2 regions of the Rhizobium sp. N324 genome follow, and region 1 is predicted to be linked to the other one. Evidence: riboswitches for the same ligand, from Rfam matches in the RefSeq annotation. Region 1 holds a riboswitch; the other holds the start of a gene.
The links. A riboswitch is a leader RNA that binds a small molecule or an ion and turns the genes downstream of it on or off. The one in region 1 is predicted to bind S-adenosylmethionine.
Positions count from the first base shown of each region.

Region 2: it holds a riboswitch for S-adenosylmethionine, as region 1 does, so the genes downstream of both, AMK05_RS02815 (O-succinylhomoserine sulfhydrylase) here and metA (homoserine O-acetyltransferase MetA) in region 1, are expected to answer to the same signal.

Region 1 is NZ_CP013630.1:4,488,828-4,494,538, forward strand. Features, by position in the region: gene nagA (N-acetylglucosamine-6-phosphate deacetylase) at 1-398, opposite strand, end outside; gene AMK05_RS21625 (SIS domain-containing protein) at 398-1,429, opposite strand; gene AMK05_RS21630 (GntR family transcriptional regulator) at 1,426-2,199, opposite strand; gene AMK05_RS21635 (aldose epimerase family protein) at 2,334-3,356, opposite strand; gene metA (homoserine O-acetyltransferase MetA) at 3,450-4,373, opposite strand; SAM riboswitch at 4,424-4,501, opposite strand; gene AMK05_RS21645 (ABC transporter ATP-binding protein/permease) at 4,656-5,711, shown strand, end outside.
Region 2 is NZ_CP013630.1:573,980-579,690, forward strand. Features, by position in the region: gene apaG (Co2+/Mg2+ efflux protein ApaG) at 313-705, opposite strand; gene AMK05_RS02815 (O-succinylhomoserine sulfhydrylase) at 963-2,147, opposite strand; SAM riboswitch at 2,190-2,268, opposite strand; gene AMK05_RS02820 (2'-deoxycytidine 5'-triphosphate deaminase) at 2,342-3,436, shown strand; tRNA gene AMK05_RS02825 (tRNA-Gly) at 3,496-3,569, shown strand; gene AMK05_RS02830 (hypothetical protein) at 3,592-3,870, opposite strand; gene AMK05_RS02835 (VOC family protein) at 4,235-4,615, shown strand; gene AMK05_RS02840 (methyl-accepting chemotaxis protein) at 4,863-5,711, opposite strand, start outside.

The sequences.
Region 1 (5,711 bases):
GCCAGATGCGGGCCTTCCAGATGCAGCCCCGCGACGCCGCGGTTCGCCTTCACCGCCTCCTTGGCGGCCTCGATCGCGGCAATGGAAGCCTCTGACGTATCGGTGATCAGCGTCGGCAGCAGCGCGGTCGTGCCATAGGGCCGGTGCCCCTGTGCGATGATCTCCATCGAGGCGACGGATGGTTCGTCGTTCAGCATGCGTCCGCCGCCGCCATTGACCTGCGCATCGATGAAGCCGGCCGACAGCACGCCGCCGGCAAGTGCCACCGTCTCGCCATCCGGCAGATCGTTTCCGGCGGCGATCGCTTCGACCCGGCCGTCGGCAATGATCAGCGCCTTGTCGTCATGGAAGCGCTCGCCATCGAAGATGCGGGCGCCGACGAAGATCTTGCGGGCCATCAGACCGTCTCCGTCACCTTGAGCAGGTTTGCCGGCCTGTCGGGATCGAAGCCCTTGCGCCGCGTCACCGACTCGATCAGCCGGTAATAGACGAGCAACGACACCAGCGGATCGATCAGGCCGTTGCCCGTCGTCGGAACGCGCAGATTGAGGCCGGAGAGAGGCTGCGTGGAAAAACCGACGGTGGTGGCGCCGAGCTTCTGCAGGCGCTCCAGCGCCTGGCCGTTATTGGCGAAGGCCGCATCGTCGGGCGCAAAGGCGACGATCGGAAAACCCGGCTGCACCAGGCGCATCGGACCGTGCATCAATTCCGCCAGCGAGAAGGCCTCGGCATGCAGGCCGGAGGTTTCCTTGGCCTTCAGCGCCGCTTCGAGCGCGATCGCGAAGGCCGGGCCGCGGCCGGCCGTATAGAGCGAGGTCGCGTTGAAAAGCACCTCCTCGGCTGCCGCCGTGTCGATCCCGGCGGTGGCCGAAAGCGCCTCCGGCAGCTTGGCCAAGGCGGCCTGCAACTCGGACGCGCCGCCGATCGCAGCCGTCACTCCGGAAAGCGCGGCGACCGAGGCGATGAAGGATTTTGTCGCCGCGACGCTCTTTTCGACGCCGGCATTGAGGCCGAGAACGATATCGGCCTGTTTCGCCAGCGGGCTGTCGGTGACGTTGACGACGGCGATCGTCGTCGCCCCGCCCTTCTTGGCCGCATCCTGCAGCGCGACGATATCGGGGCTGGCGCCCGACTGCGAGACGGTGAAATGCACGCCGCCCTTCAGATGCAGGGCAGCACCGTAAACGGAAGCGATCGACGGACCGACCGAGGCGACCGGAACGCCGCAGGTGATCTCGAACAGATATTTGAAGAAGGTGGCGGCGTGGTCGGAAGAGCCACGAGCCGCCGTCGTCACCACGCTCGGGCGGGCTGATGAAAACAGCCGGGCGATCTCGGCAAAGACCGGCTTTTCCTTTTCGAGCAGGGTGGCCACCACCTCCGGCGATTGGCCGGCTTCCTGCAGCATCAGCGACTGGTTCTCACTCATAGGTCATCTCCGATTCTCAATTCGGCAACGAAATCATAGGCATCGCCGCGATAATGCGAGCGGGTGTATTCAACGACGCGCTGGTCTTCCAGGCGCGAGACACGTTCGATCAGCAGCGCCGGCGCGCCGACCTCGACATTCAGCATCGCTGCGGAGGACGGGTCGAGCGTGACCGCGGTCAGCCGCTGCAGCGCCCGCACCGGCCGGTGGCCGCTGGCCGTCAGCGCATCATAAAGCGATCCCTCGCCGCCGGCATCCTCGCCCAGGAACTTGATCGGCACCACGGCGCGTTCGATCGCCAGCGGCAGGCCGTCGGCGAGACGCAGCCGATCGAGCCGCAGCACCGGCTCGTCGCCGCCGAGGCCGAGCAGGAAGGATTCCTCCGGCGACGGCGTATTGACCGCCCGTGACAAGATCCGTGCCGCCGGCAGGCGTCCGCGCGAGCGCATGTCGGCGGAGAAGGAGGAAAGCCGCCAGAGCGACTGCTCCATGCGCTCCACCCTGCTCGATACGAAGGTACCGCTGCCGTGGCGCGATTCCAGGGCGCCCGACGCCATCAGATCGCGATAGGCGGTGCGCACGGTGACACGGCCGAGCTTCAAGGCTTCGGCAAGGTCGCGCTCTCCCGGTAGCGCCGTGCCGGGCTTCAGCAATCCTTCCTGGATAAGGCCGATCAGTGTCTGCGCCAGCCGCTTGTAGAGCGGCCCGGTCAGCGCCTGGTCACGCAGGCCGCGGCTGTTCAGCTCCGCTATCAGACTGGTTCTATCCATGGGCAGACAATAGAACCTATTTAGAACCAATCAGCAAGACTGAAATCACGCAGGCAAGAAAAAACCTCCCCGGGCGCCGGAGAGGTTTTGATAGCGATAGAATTTGACAGCCGTGCGTCTGCTGAAAAAGACGCTCAGCTCTTGGTGAAGATGTAATCCGTCTCCTGGCGCAGCACTTCGCCGGGGCGCAGCACCGCATTCGGGAAACCCTGGTGGTTGATGGCGTCCGGCCAGACCTGCGTCTCCAGGCAGAAGCCGGCGAACGGGCCGTATTTGCGCCCGCCGAGGCCGGGAGCGCCGGTGTTGAGCTTGAAGCCGGCATAGAACTGCACGCCGGGCTCCGTGCTGCGCACCTCAAGCGACACACCGGAATAGAGGCTGCGGGCGAGCGCGACGCTGCGCTTGGCGGTGCGCTCGCCGGACAGGCAGAAATTATGGTCGTACATCACCTGTTCGCTGCCGACGAAACGCTTCATCGGCGCCATCTCGCGGAAATCGAATTCCGTGCCGGCGACGGAACGGATCTCGCCGGTCGGCACCTGTTTCTCGTCGGTCGGCAGATAGTGGTCGGCGGCGATCATGATGTCGTGGCCAAGCGCATCCTCGCGGCCGTCGAGATTGAAATAGGCATGCTGGCAGACATTGGCGAGCGTCGGCTGGTCGCTTGTGGATTCGTAGGTCACCGACAATTCGCCGTTGCCGTGCACCCGGAACGTTGCCTGGATGGTGCAATTGCCGGGATAGCCGGCGCGGCCATCGGGATCGACGATCTTCAGCACCACGCGGTCGACGTCATGCTCGACGACCGTCCAGTTGCGCTTGGCGATATTGTCGCTGCCGCCATGCAGATGCGTCACGCCGTTTTCGTTCAGCTCGAGCTGATGCTTCTTGCCGTCGAGCGTAAAGGCGCCGCCGCCGACACGATTGGCGCAACGGCCGGGTGTCGCGCCGAAATAGGCCGAATAAAGCGGGTAGCTGTCGAAATCCTCGAAGCCGAGTTGCAGCGGCGCGTCATGCCCTTCCAGGCGCAGATCCTGGATGACCGCGCCCCAGGTAATGATCTTGGCCGTCAGCCCGCCGCCCTTGATGACGACGCGATAGACGGTCTCGCCCGCCTTCGTCTGCCCGAAAACTTCCCGCTCCAACTTATCCGACATGATCGACCGTCCATTTGATATCTAGCAATCCGACCGGAACCTGCCCGCATTTGGTCCAAACCGCAACCGGCCGCGATCAGAAAGGAACATCGCTCACAGATCCGTGCCGATCTCCTCCACATCAAAGGGCGTCGTCTGGTAGATCTCGTTGATCCAGTTCCCGAACAAAAGATGCGCATGGCTGCGCCAGCGGTTCTGCGGCGCAAGCGCCGGATCGTTATGCGGGAAATAGTTGTGCGGCATCTTGATCGGCACGCCGGCATTGACGTCGCGAAAATACTCGTCTGACAGCGAGGTGGAATCATATTCGACGTGGTTGAACATGTAGAGCCGCCGGCCCCGCTTCTCGTGCACGAGGCAGACGCCCATCTCGCCGGATTCCATCAAGATCTCCAGCTTGTCCGATTTCTCGATATCGTCGCGGCGCACTTCGGTCCAGCGCGATACCGGCACCTCGAAATTGTCGGAAAAGCCGTTGAGATAGATCGACGCAGGCTTGAGGTTGCGGTGGCGGTAGACGCCGAAGGCCTTCTCTTTCAGCTCGTATTTCGGAACGCCGTGGAAGTGATAGATCGCCGCCATCGCGCCCCAGCAGACATTCATCGTCGAATGCACATTCGTTTCCGTCCAGTCGAGAATCTCCTGCATCTCCGGCCAATAGGTAACGTCCTCATAGGGCAGGAGCTCGATCGGTGCCCCGGTGATGATGAAGCCGTCGAATTTGCGGTGCTTCACCTCCTCCCAGGTCTGGTAAAAGGCAAGCAGGTGATCTTCGGAGGTGTTCTTCGCCTTGTGGCCGCCGATGCGGATCAGCGACAGTTCGACCTGCAGCGGCGAGGCGCCAACGAGGCGGGCCATCTGCAATTCAGTCTTGATCTTGTTCGGCATCAAGTTGAGCAGCCCGATCTGCAGCGGTCTTATATCCTGACGGATCGCCAGCGTCTCGGTCATCACCCGCACACCCTCTTGAACCAGGGTTTCAAAGGCGGGCAGCGTATCGGGGATCTTGATGGGCATTGCGGTCACTCGATCAAAAAAGCAAAAAACCGGCGGCGAAAAAAATCGCTACCGGTCCGCACGCGGCCCTTTAGCGAATTTTTTAACGTGGCTGCAAGCCGGCCGGCCAAATCACCACGGATGCTTAATTAGACCCAGTCGTGCCGCGAATCAACTGCCGAATGCATGCGGCAGCGACCCATGCAAGCATCATCACAGTTTAATGACTGATAGAATCTGTTGATAGACCGGTAACGCCACCATGTTAATAATGGTAAGCATGGGCGATGTTGGAAAAGCGTAATGGCAGATAAGACCGAGGGGAGGCCGGGCATCCGAAGGCAGGATAGGGTAGGGTATGATCTCAGCCTGACTTACCGCCTCGGAGTGATGTTCTCCGCATTCTGGAATTCTGAAGTGCGTGGCAAGGTGCTGTTTCTGGCGACCGTGCTGATCCTCGTCATCCTGGCGACGGCCTATGGTCAGGTCATCCTCAACGAGTGGAACGCCCCCTTCTACGATTCGCTGGAGCGCCGCGACCTCGGCGAATTCTTCCATCAGCTCGAAATCTTCGCGATGATCGCCGGTACGCTGCTGCTGCTCAACGTGCTGCAGGCCTGGCTGAACCAGATGACGGCGCTCTATATGCGCGAAGGCCTGTCGCGCGATCTGGTCGATCAGTGGCTGAAGCGCAAGCGGGCGCTGCGGCTCTCCTCCAGCGGCCTGATCGGCGTCAATCCCGACCAGCGCCTGCACGAGGATTCCCGCAACCTCGCCGAAAGCACGACGGGCCTCGTTCTCGGCCTGCTGCAGGCGACCATTCTTCTCGTCAGCTTCATCGGCGTGCTCTGGGAGCTTTCCAGCGGCTTCATCTTCCACATCAGCGGCCATAGCTTCTCGATTCCGGGCTACATGGTCTGGGCGGCGATTTTCTACGCCGCCTCCGCCTCGGTGCTGAGCCAGGTCGTCGGCCGCAAGCTGGTCAAGCTCAATGCCGACCGCTTCTCGAAGGAAGCCGAGCTTCGCTTCACCCTGATGCATGCCAATGAGAACATGCCGGCGATCACCGTCGCCCGCGGCGAGGAGAATGAACGCCGGCGCATCAACACCGACATCAGCTCGGTGCTGAGGGTCGTGAAGCGGCTCGCCATGGCCAATACCAACCTCACCTGGGTTTCGGCCGGTTACGGCTGGCTGGTGATCGTCATTCCGATCATCGTCGCCGCGCCAGCCTATTTCTCCGGCGGCCTCACGCTTGGCCAGCTGATGATGTCGGTCGGCGCCTTCAACCAGGTCAATACGGCCCTGCGCTGGTATGTCGCCAATTTCGGTCCGATCGCCGAATGGCGCGCCACGCTG
Region 2 (5,711 bases), 730 kb from region 1:
CTGCATCCGGCCGCATCCACGCGCAGTGTTTGCCGCATGGGTCCTCAGGTCAAGCCCGAGGACGACGGAGGGTGGCGAGAAGCGAGCGGCAAGAGGCGGGATGTCTGGGAATTCCAGCAAAATGCGCAAACGATTTTGCGTGAGAAGCAGGTAAAGCACCCTTCCAACAAAACCGCTGCACACTTTTTGATGAATTTGCTCCCGGCTCCCGCCTCCTGCCGGTCGTTGTCCCCACCCTCCGTCGTCCTCGGGCTTGACCCGAGGACCCATGCGGCAAGCACGGCGTTCGCGTTCGAACTGACAAGCAACCCGTCAGTTGAGCACGCGCAGCAGCCCCGGTGAATCCAGCGAGAAGGCGGGGATGTCGACATCGAACATCTCGCCTTCATCCGTTTCCATCTGGTAATGGCCGAACATCAGCCCGGAGGGCGTGTCGAGCGGGCAGCCCGAGGAATATTCGTAGGTGTCGCCGGGGCTGAGCCGTGGCTGTTCGCCGACGACGCCGGGGCCGGTCACCTCGTCCACCTGCCCGTTCTGATCGGTGATATTCCAGTAGCGGTTGACCAGGCGAACGGCGATGCCGGAATTGTTGCTGATGACGATCCGGTAACCCCAGACATAGCGATCGTCGTCCGGATCGGATTGCTCCTCCAGATAGAATGGCTCGACGACGACTTCGATATCTTTTGTGAGGGCGCGATACATGCCTTGCACCTTAGTCAAGATATGTTACCCGTATCTTATAAGAGGGCCTGTCCGTCAAGAAACGGAACGATGATCGTGAATAAAACGGTCCTGATCGAAGGTGTTTCGATCGTTAAGCCTAATTGGCAGCGTTAATTCACTTCCGAACGCCGGCACAGCCGAACTTGTTCCCCCGGCCTCGCCTTCGAGGTCCGGCCCGGCATCGTCTTCAGTCCGGCGAGCCGAACCCCAAATGAGGTCCGGCCGCCATTAGCTGATCAGGCCGAGACCTTGGCAAGCGCCTTGGCGAAATCCTCGATCAGGTCGTCGGTATCCTCGATGCCGGCCGAAAGGCGGACGGTGCCGGGGGAAATGCCGAGTTCGGCGCGCGCCTCCTCCGAAAGGTTCTTATGCGTCGTCGTCGCCGGATGGGTGATCAGGCTCTTGCTGTCGCCGAGATTGTTGGAAATCTTGATGATCTCGAGCGCGTTTTGCAGCGCAAAGGCCGCGTCCTTGCCGCCCTTCAGCTCGAAGGCGACAAGTGTCGAGCCGCCGGTCATCTGCTTGGCGATGATGTCGGCCTGCGGATGGTCCTTGCGGCCGGGATAGATCACCTTGGCGACCTTGCCTTGCTCGGCCAGAAAATCGGCAATCTTCGCGGCATTCTGCGTCTGCTGCTTGACGCGCAGCGGCAGCGTCTCGATGCCCTTCAGCAGCGTCCAGGCGTTGAACGGCGACATGGCCGGGCCGGTATGGCGGAAATAGTCATGCAGGTTCTCGTCGATCCAGGCCTTGTCGGCCAGGACGACGCCGCCCAGGCACCGGCCCTGGCCGTCGATGTGCTTGGTGGCGGAATAGACGACGATATGGGCGCCGAGATCCAGCGGCTTCTGGAAGAGCGGTGTTGCGAAGACGTTGTCGACGACGACCTTGGCGCCGACCTGGTTGGCGAGCTTGGCGACCCCTGCGATATCGACCACCTCGAGCGTCGGGTTGGTCGGGCTTTCCAGGAAGAACACCTTGGTGTTCGGCCGGATTGCCTGTTCCCAGTTTGCCAGATCACGGCCGTCGACCAGCGTGCACTCGATGCCGTATTTCGGCGCCAGAGTTTCCACCACCCAGCGGCAGGAACCGAAGAGGGCGCGCGCCGCAACAATATGGTCGCCTGCCTTGACCTGGCAGAGGATGGCCGCGCTGACCGCCGCCATGCCGGAGGCGGTGGCGCGGGCGTCTTCGGCGCCTTCGAGCATGCACATGCGCTTTTCGAACATGTCGTTGGTCGGGCTCCCGTAGCGGGCGTAGATGTAGCCGTCGGTCTCGCCCTTGAAGCGGGCTTCGGCCGCTTCCGACGTGTCATAGACGAAGCCCTGCGTGAGATAGATTGCCTCGGATGTTTCGCCATATTGCGAACGCAAGGTTCCGCCGTGGACGAGTTGGGTTGCCGGGCGCCAGGTCTTGCTCATGCCATCACCTTCACATAACAAAAAAACCGGCCGCAAAAGCAGACCGGTTTCAACCCGGTCTTTTTAGCCACTTGTTTAACGTGGCTGCAAGCCGACCGGCCAAATCACCACGGGATAATTCTGCAATACTGCTGTTAGCTGCTTGCGTCAATTCCCCGTATTTGGTTTTGTCGGCGGCAAATGATGGATGAGGCATGATGGCTCGTGAAACGGGAATTCTGGCGGACCGCGCGATCTCGGCGCTGTTCGAAACGGGGCGTCTGATCTCCGAACGGGAGCTGGACCGCGACCAGATCCAGCCGGCAAGCCTCGATCTGCGCTTGGGCGCCAAGGCTTTTCGGGTGCGCGCCAGCTTCATGCCCGGCCCTTCGCATCTGGTCTCGGATAAGCTCGACCGCCTCAGCCTGCACGTGATCGACCTTTCCGAAGGCGCGGTGCTCGAAACCGGCTGCGTCTATATCGTGCCGCTGATGGAGAGTTTGGCGCTGCCGGCCGACATGTCGGCCTCTGCCAATCCGAAGAGCTCGACTGGCCGACTGGACATTTTCACCCGCGTCATTACCGATTACGCCCAGGAATTCGACAAGATCCCGGCTGGCTATGCCGGCCCGCTCTATCTCGAAATCAGCCCGCGCACCTTCCCGATCGTCGTGCGCCGCGGCTCGCGCCTGTCGCAGATCCGCTTCCGCGTCGGCCATGCCCTGCTCGGCGAGCCGGAACTGCTGAAACTGCATGAAAGCGAGACGCTGGTCGCCAGCAAGCAGCCGAACGTCTCGGGCGGCGGCATCGCGCTGTCGATCGATCTGGCCGGAGATGAAGACGGCCTGATCGGCTATCGCGGCAAACACCACACCGCCGTCGTCGATGTCGACAAGAAGGCCGAGCACGACATCTTCGATTTCTGGGAACCGCTCTATAGCCGCGGCCGCAACGAACTGATCCTCGATCCGGACGAATTCTATATCCTCGTCTCGCGCGAGGCCGTGCACGTGCCACCGGATTATGCCGCCGAAATGACCCCCTTCGACCCATTGGTCGGCGAATTCCGCGTTCACTATGCCGGCTTCTTCGATCCGGGCTTCGGCCACGCCCCGGCCGGCGGCCGCGGCAGCCGTGCCGTGCTCGAAGTGCGCAGCCACGAAGTGCCCTTCATCCTCGAAGACGGCCAGATCGTCGGCCGCCTCGTCTACGAACACATGCAGGAAAAACCGACCAGCCTCTACGGCTCCGGCCTCGGCTCCAACTACCAGGCCCAGGGCCTCAAACTCTCGAAGCACTTCCGCATCTGACAGCTTGCGTGTCGCGTGACTTGACAGCAGCCCCCATCTGTTGGAAATCTCAGCGCATCGCGGGTGTAGCTCAATGGTAGAGCAGCAGCTTCCCAAGCTGAATACGAGGGTTCGATTCCCTTCACCCGCTCCAGCTGCCTTTCCAGCGACCTTCTCTAATCCCCAAAAAACCGGATCGGCTTGTACTGCCGATGCGCGATGATCAGGCTCCGATCGGGCTGGATGATGTAGGTTTCTTCTACCTGCCGGCCGTATTGGTCGATGAAATCATGCGGGAAGGCGGAGCCAGCAGGTGATTTGGTGAGTTTGCTGCGCGGCTGGCCGTTATAGGTGATGCTTCCCGGGATCGGTTCCAGGCCGGGGCCACTATAGGTGACGGTATTGCACCCGGTGAGAATGAGGGTGCCGATGAGGCCGATGAGTGCGGGTTTCATGTCCATCCCTTCCGGTGCGCCGACGGTGTGATCTTACTCCGGATCGGATCACACTCGCCAGATGAAACGGCGGATCCGCCTTCAATCCTTAGGGATGGATCGCCTGGAACGCCGTGATCGCTTTATGGCCTACTTCATTGCCGAAACCGGCGCCGTCTGCTAGATCGGCATGGTCGAAAAAGGCAGGACCGGTTGAGGTAAGCCCGATCCCTTCCGTTGGAGCGTCAAATCTCTCCGACGAAGCTCTGCTCCGTGGCCCATGGCACGAGAACCCGCGACGTGATCCGCATGAAAATGCGGGATCCCGGCGGCGTGCGGAGACGGCAAAAAGGCAGTCCCGGGATTTTTTTGAACGGAGACTGTCATGCGCCTGAATCATCTCGATTTTCACGTACCCGATATCACCGAGACGGCGGATTTCTTCATCCGCCATTTCGGCCTGACGCTGAAGGATATGCGCGGCAACAGCGGCCTGGCGATCCTGGAGGATGATACCGGCCTCGAAATCGTCCTTAGCCACGCCATCGCCAAGTTCGGCACTGCCGACCAGGTGGAGATAGGGCGGCAGACCTATCATATCGGCTTCATCCTGACCGAAAGGGCGGATGTCGATGCGGTCCATGCCGGGCTTGTCGCCGCCGGCGCGATACTCTCCGGTCCGCCGGCCGCTATGCGCGGCGGTTGGCTGTTTTATTGCACGGCGCCGGGGAATATTCTCGTCGAGGTGGGTTGGCGGCCGGGTTAGAGCGAGAACGGGAGTCCACAAATTGGGGGTGAAGGCTCGTGCCCCTCATCCGCCTGCCGGCACCTTCTCCCCGCACGCGGGGCGAAGGGGGTGTGCCGCGACCTCTCGGTTCCTCGCCAGCGCCTCGCAGGGCACGTCCCCTCGCCCCGTTCTTACGGGGGTCCGAAGGACGGGTCGAGACCAGTGGCTCGACCCAGCCAACGGTTAGGGTGAGGGGCAGCCTTCGGCGCGAACTGGACAGCCTACCTCAGAACTCCGTCCAATCACCGTCCTGGCCTTTCGGCGCGCTGCCTGCGCCGAAGGCGTTGGCGAGGGTCTGGCCGAGGGCGCGGGCGGGCGAGGCGGTCGGGCGGGCCGCACCTTCCCGTGCGACGCGGATCGCGGGTGCCTTGGCCACTGGGCGCGTAGCGGGGCGGGGTGCGGCTGCCGGCGGCCGGGTCGAGGCGATCGGGGCGGCGGCGGCGAAGCTGCCAGTGCCGGTCAGCCGGAACTGGCCGAGCAGATTGTTGAGCGCTGTCGCCTCCGTGGCGAGGCTGTGGCTGGCGGCGGTGGACTGCTCGACCATCGCCGCATTCTGCTGCGTGCCCTGGTCCATGGTGTTGACGGCGGTGTTGATCTCCTGCAGCCCGATCGACTGTTCGCGCGAGGCTTCGGCGATGGCGTGGACGTGCTGGTTGATTTCCTGCACTTCCTGGACAATCGAATCGAGCGCCTTGCCGGTTTCGCCGACCAGCGAGACGCCGGTCTGCACATGCGTGCCGGAATTGGTGATCAGGTCCTTGATTTCCTTTGCCGCCTTGGCGGAACGCTGTGCAAGCTCGCGCACTTCCTGGGCGACGACGGCAAAACCCTTGCCGGCTTCGCCGGCGCGCGCTGCTTCGACGCCGGCGTTCAGCGCCAGCAGATTGGTCTGGAAGGCGATATCGTCGATGACGCCGATGATGTTGGAGATTTCGCCCGAGGATTTTTCGATCTGCTGCATGGCGGAAACGGCCTTGCGGACGATCTCGCCGGATTTTTCGGCGCCGAGGCGGGTGCGGGCGACGAGCTGGCTCGCCTCCTCGGCGCGCTTGGCGGCGTCACGCACCGTCGTGGT